2 regions of the Veillonella sp. 27098_8_77 genome follow, and region 2 is predicted to be linked to the other one. Evidence: riboswitches for the same ligand, from Rfam matches in the RefSeq annotation. Region 2 holds a riboswitch; the other holds the start of a gene.
The links. Region 2 has a riboswitch for thiamine pyrophosphate ahead of cytX (putative hydroxymethylpyrimidine transporter CytX). Riboswitches for the same ligand answer to the same signal wherever they lie in the genome.

Region 1: another riboswitch for thiamine pyrophosphate. It lies ahead of thiC (phosphomethylpyrimidine synthase ThiC); the one in region 2 lies ahead of cytX (putative hydroxymethylpyrimidine transporter CytX).

What each region holds. Positions count from the first base shown of each region.
Region 1 covers NZ_JAPVXW010000004.1:84,261-87,686, forward strand. The annotation lists gene O3617_RS03825 (zinc ribbon domain-containing protein YjdM) at 1-300, shown strand, start outside; gene O3617_RS03830 (phosphatidylglycerophosphatase A) at 400-912, shown strand; gene O3617_RS03835 (cysteine hydrolase family protein) at 916-1,461, shown strand; TPP riboswitch at 1,519-1,625, shown strand; gene thiC (phosphomethylpyrimidine synthase ThiC) at 1,705-3,009, shown strand; gene O3617_RS03845 (superoxide dismutase) at 3,172-3,426, shown strand, end outside.
Region 2 covers NZ_JAPVXW010000021.1:12,322-15,747, forward strand. The annotation lists gene O3617_RS09265 (ATP-binding cassette domain-containing protein) at 1-502, shown strand, start outside; gene cytX (putative hydroxymethylpyrimidine transporter CytX) at 552-1,751, opposite strand; TPP riboswitch at 1,804-1,909, opposite strand; TPP riboswitch at 1,992-2,086, shown strand; gene thiD (bifunctional hydroxymethylpyrimidine kinase/phosphomethylpyrimidine kinase) at 2,150-2,992, shown strand; gene thiM (hydroxyethylthiazole kinase) at 2,997-3,426, shown strand, end outside.

The sequences.
Region 1 (3,426 bases), on a different contig from region 2:
TACGAAGATGGTCATATGTACATCTGCCCTATGTGTGGTCATGAATGGACAGCTGCCGATGCTGCGGCTGCAGCAGAAGCCGGTATCATCCGCGATGCTAACGGCAATGAATTAGCTGATGGCGATACCGTTGTTGTTGTAAAAGACCTCAAAGTAAAAGGCGCTGGCGTATTGAAACAAGGTACGCGTGTTAAAAACATTCGCCTCATTTCTGATGCGAGCGATGGCCACGATATCGATTGCAAAATCGATGGCTTTGGTGCAATGGCATTAAAATCTGAAATGGTTAAGAAAATCTAATCATGGAATCCCTACCGATAGAACGTCGGTGGGGATTTTTTCGTGCTATAATCAAGGTATAATGTGTTACGTAAATTTGTATAATTTTGAGGAGCAATTATGATATCTCAGGAGGAATTAAAGGCGTGTACGTATAATTTATTAAATGAGCGAGGCATTACCGTTCAGGATATTGCAGATATTGTGATGATGATTCAACAGCCGTATATTCCTGATTTGACGATGGACGAGTGCATAGAGAGTGTACAGGCCGTACTTGAAAAACGAGAAACACAAAATGCCATCATTACGGGCATAGAATTGGATAGATTGGCAGAGCAGAAGAAATTATCTGATCCACTACAAAGTATCATGACTCGAGATGAGGCATTGTTTGGTATTGATGAAATTCTCGCGTTATCCATTGTGAATTTATACGGATCCATTGGATTTACGAACTATGGCTATGTTGATAAGGTAAAACCGGGTATTATTAAAAATCTTGATAGCAAGGTTGATAGTCACTGTAATACATTTCTTGATGATTTAGTTGGTGCCGTGGCGGCTGCTGCAGCGGGTCGCATTGCGCATAACACGCCGAATCGGGTGCACCATGTCGTTGTGGAGGGATAGAACATGAACGTTTTAGTCGTAATTGATATGCAACATGATTTTGTGGATGGATCTCTTGGTTCTCCGCAGGCGCAGGCCATTGTGGATAATGTACGTCAAAAAATCGCATCCTTTGATGGTCCTATTATTTTTACACGGGATACTCACGATACTAATTATCTTGAAAGCCAAGAAGGTCGGCATTTACCGGTTGTGCATTGTGTGAAAGACACGATTGGTTGGCAAATTATGGAGAGCCTCATCACGGCCGCAGAAAAGCGCAATACCATCCATCCGTACTTTATCATTGATAAACCTAATTTTGGATCCTCTGAATTAGTTACGCGTTTACAAGGGATGAATACAGCAGAGCCTATTGAAAGCATAACCTTAGTCGGTGTTTGCACAGATGTGTGCGTTGTGTCGAATGCCATATTGTTGAAAGCTGGCTTGCCAGAGGTTCCTATTCATGTAGATCCTAATTGCTGTGCAGGAGTTACTGAGGAAAGCCATGAAGCAGCATTATTAACTATGCGTCAATGTCAGATTGAAGTAGCTAATGATTTGTAATAGAGGTATAGATTGAAATATTAGTTAAATAGTGATATGCTATACACAATTACATAGCAGAGTATGCAAGGGAGCCTATGAGATAGGCTGAGAAAGGGCTGTTAGCACCTGACCTTTGACCTGATCGGGATCATGCCCGCGTAGGAAGCACGCAAAACCATTCAAGGGTATCGATCATATTATATCGATACCCTTTTTCTTGTGTACAAAGCTAAAAGGTTTTATTCAATAGGAGGACATATTATGTTTTACACTCAATTGGAAGCCGCACAAAAAGGCTTTGTTACGGATGCGATGAAAATTGTAGCAGAAAAGGAACGCATGGATGTAGAGCAATTGCGAGCGCTAGTTGCTTTAGGACAAGTTGTTATTCCCTGTAATAAGAATCATACTTGTATCGATCCAGAGGGCATCGGTAAAGCATTGCGCACGAAAATAAATGTGAATCTTGGCACATCCAGAGACGTTACCGATTATGATAGTGAAATAGAAAAGGTAAATTGGGCGATTCAACTTGGTGCTGAATCGATTATGGATTTATCTACTCATGGTGATACACGTATTTTTAGACGAAAATTAACTAGCGAATGTAAAGCCATGATTGGTACTGTACCAGTATATGACAGCGTTATACATCATCAACGGGATTTGGCAGAACTTACTGCTGAGGATTTCTTAGATACTATCCGTCTCCATGCAGAGGATGGGGTGGACTTTGTAACCTTACATTGTGGTATTACGCGTCAAACTATTGAGCAAATTAAAAAGCATAAACGTAGACTCAACATCGTTAGCCGTGGTGGTAGTCTTATCTTTGCATGGATGAGCATGACGGGCAAGGAAAACCCATTCTATGAACATTTTGATGATATTTTAGATATTTGCCGTGAGTATGATGTAACTATTTCTTTGGGTGATGCTTGTCGACCAGGCTGTTTAGCAGATGCTACGGATGTATGTCAAATTGAAGAACTGGTACGACTTGGTGAATTGACTAAACGCGCTCGAGCTAAAGGTGTGCAAGTGATTATTGAAGGCCCAGGTCATGTGCCACTTAACCAAATTCAAGCGAATATGGAAATTGAGGAAACGCTATGTGGCGGAGCTCCGTTTTATGTGTTAGGCCCATTGGTGACAGATATTGCACCTGGCTATGATCATATAACAGCTGCCATTGGTGGTGCTGTGGCGGGCATGCATGGGGCGTCCTTTCTTTGTTATGTAACGCCGGCAGAGCATTTGGCATTGCCTAATGCAGACGATGTGAAAGAAGGTATTATGGCTTTCAAAATAGCAGCCCATGCAGCGGATATAGCACGTGGCATACCAGGTGCCCGTGATAAGGATGATGCGATGGCTGATGCTAGACGCGTACTAGATTGGGAGGCGCAATATGCGTGTGCACTTGATCCTCAACGTGCTCGCAATATTCGTGAAAGCCGAGCTCCAGAGGAGGGGCATAGTGAAACTTGTAGTATGTGTGGTAAATTCTGTGCTGTTCGTAGCATGAATAAGGCTTTGAATAGCGAATATATTGATATTCTGTAATAAATGTTGGTCATATATTGACGTTTATCTATATAGATAGTACAATATGCAAAGAATGATAATTCATATCAATGAAATACCGATGCAGGTGCATCGAATCGCTTTCACAAGAACGATACTAGTTAAGATATCGTTCGTGCCCTAATTAAAAGGAGGACTATTATGAAACCTTTCGAACTCGCACCATTACCATATGCTTATGATTATCTAGAACCTGTTATCGATGCAGAGACGATGAAACTGCATCATGATAAGCATCACCAAGCGTATGTTAATAATTTGAATGTAGCCATCGCTAAATACCCGGATCTTGCCTATGGTTGCGTAGATTGTATTCTCGGCGATATTGCCAATGTGCCAGAGGATATCCGTCAAGCGGTTATCAACAATGGTGGGGGTCATAAAAACCACACCATG
Region 2 (3,426 bases):
CATAGCAGGTTTGGTGAAGCCTACAACAGGTATCATTCGATGCGATGAAAGAACATGGGTTGACCGAGATCGAAACATATGGGTACCAGCTCAAGAACGGCAAGTAGGATATATGCCACAAGGCAATATAGTATTCCCTCATTTATCCGTAGAGCATAATATTACATATAGTAAACGAGGCACACCTGATATGTGTGATTCTTTATTAAACCGTTTAGGTTTAGAAAAATACCGCAAGACTAAGGCTGGTAGCTTATCTGGCGGTGAGCAACAACGTGTTGCCTTAGGTCGTGCACTCTATTCAAAACCAACTATATTGCTTCTTGATGAGCCCCTATCTGCTCTCGATTGGAACCTTCGTAAACAAGTGCGTGAGGATCTTGTTTCTATCATTCGCGAATGGAACGTGCCATGCGTATGGGTAACCCATGATGAAAGTGAAGCAGAAGCTGTAGGAGATAGACATTGGACCTGTGAAAATGGGCAAATCATTATACCTTAATAGGTAAAATACCTTCATAAGCATACTCGCTTATGAAGGTATTTTTGTGTTAGTGTTCTTTTATTTTGACAGATGAGTTCACAGTTTTACTTATGAATCCAACGATGACTGTAATGAGGAATGCTATAGTAAATGCTGGGAGTGTAGCACCTATAGTGCTTTCACTATGTAACATATAGTGATACACACCTACAGATAGGGCCCAGATGAGACCTCGCACTAAATAGGCAGATGTAGTTTGTACCTGTTGATGATTTACAAAGTAGTCTGCCAATAGGATGGCAATCATCGGTGTAAAGACGGAGCCAATGAGATATAGGAAATCTGTAATATCATCCATTGGATATAGGATAGCTGCTATGGTGCCGATAATTGTAACGATGACGGCTACGCCTTTACTAGAGGCACTGTTATAGATAGTCGTACTAGACACGCCCGCTGAGTAAGCGTCCATAAAGGTTGTCGTTACGGTAGAGAAGATAATAACGATGAGTCCCGCAAGACCGAGGCCTGCGTTCATCATGATGGTAATGATGGAGTCGCCACCACCAAAGATAGCCGCGCTGAGACCTAAGGTATACATAACAATACTTGTTACCGTGTAGACTGTAGCACTTGTCAGTGATGCGGAGAAAGGTTTTTTACTTTCTCGGGTGTAATCACTAATGAGAGGTAACCAAGACAGAGGCATGGCAATAGATAATTCAAGAGCGGCAATGAAACTCATGCCTCCACTAGTGAGAAGGCTACTTTCACTAGGCCATTGAGATATCATGTGAGCGCCCATGTAGATAGTGAGACCTAGCAATAGAATAGATACGATGGCTTGAATATATCCCGTATTGTGGAGGCCAATGAAAAGCCACAGAATAACAAGAGCCCCTATGGCTGTGGTCCAAATCATAGGGGATAGGGGCGCTAGCTCTTGTAACGCAAGCATAGCATCGTAGATCATGATACTCGTCCAACCGATGAGCTGTAGCATATTTAAAATGGCAAAGCCCTTAGCCCCTAGGGGGCCAAAGCTAAAGGCTGTAGTATTCATACTACCTTGTCGCAAGCGCCCCCCGATGAGTCCTGCCCCAAAGAGCAATATACCACCGATGATATGTCCCAGTATGATGGCATATAGACCTTGGGTAAGTCCTAATGGGGCTAGATAGGTACCGGTCATGATTTCCGCTATTGATAGAGCGGCACCGAACCATATCATGGCAAATTGTGGTTGTGTAATGTGTGTGTCTTTCATACGTCCTCCTTGCCAGGAAGTCATAGAAAAAGCCGAGTTCACAGGAACTCGGCTATTAATCCTCTATGTTCCCTACGTTGGCATTATCCAAATCAGGTTATGGGTTAAAGCATTAGCTTACTCTCAGCCCACTCTTGTGAGCACCCCGTTATGGCTTTCATTATACGAGGTGTGTAGGAAATCGTCAAATATTCTGTTGCATAGATTGTATATTGATGTTATAACTAGAGTATAAAAATATATTGCCACTAGGGGTGCTTTTGCTGAGATTGACCATTCAAAACCCTAGACCTGATCCGGATAATACTGGCGTAGGAAAGTGGAGTGAAACATAATACTAAACTATTACGAGACCATTCCATTTGGAGTGGTCTTGTTTTTATATGTTTGGAGGTATTATGAAATTATATACTGCATTGACAATTGCTGGTACTGACCCAAGCGGTGGCGCTGGCATTATGGCTGATTTAAAATCCTTCCAAAGCCGTCACGTATATGGCATGGCTGTGGTTACATCTGTAGTGGCTCAAAATACAACGGGCGTTCACCACGTGGAACATTTATCTTTAGAGAGTATAGAGAAACAGTTACACGATGTGTACTCAGATATTATGCCACAAGCCGTTAAGACTGGCATGATTGCCTTACCAGAAATGATGGATCTTATCTATCCTTATGTAAGCAAGGATATTCCGTACGTAATGGATCCTGTTATGATTGCTACTAGTGGTGATCGACTTGTATCAGATAAGGCTGTTGAGTTCTTAAAATCTAAACTCATTCCTACAGCCACAGTTATCACCCCTAATCGTAGTGAGGCTGAGGTATTAGCGGACATGTCTATTGATTGTGAAAGCGACATAACAACGGCGGCTAATCGTATCTTACAGGAATTAGGTCCTCAAGTGGTAATTATTAAAGGCGGGCACATTGGGGAGGATGCAACGGATTATGCTTTCACAAAAGATGGTAGCGTTCGTACCTGGACGAGCCCTAAATATGATACAGTGCACACACATGGTACGGGTTGTACCTTCTCTGCAGTTATTACGGCGGAACTTGCCAAAGGGCGTGATGTGATGGATGCCATCGGTATTGCGAAGGACTATATTGCATTAGCTATCAAGCATAATCCTGCTCTAGGGCATGGTTGTGGCCCTGTTAATCATATGGCCTATGGTTTGCTATCCAATGGGCCTGAAACGATGGATGAACTTTTGAGAAGCGATGAGAGGAGATGATGCTATGAACCCATATATGGATAATCAAATTAGCCCTGAATTCAATATATTAGACACATTGTGGAAGAAAAATCCCCTCGTTATTTGTATTACCAACGATGTGGTGCGAACCTTTACAGCTAATGGACTACTAGCCATTGGAGCATCGCCCATCATGAGTGAATGTAGTGAAGATTTGAAAGACCTTATTGTATATGCATCAGCACTGCTCATCAATATTGGGACACTTACACCTGAGAAGGTTAGCTACTATAAAGAAGCTATTAAGCTAGCGAAGGAATATGATGTACCAATTATTCTTGATCCTGTGGGCTGTCATGCAGGAGCTTACCGATTGTCGGTGGTTTTAGACTTAATTAAGACTGGTGACATTTCGTTATTACGAGGCAATCAAAGCGAAGTTAAAGCTGTTTATGATGCGCTAAGTTCCGATA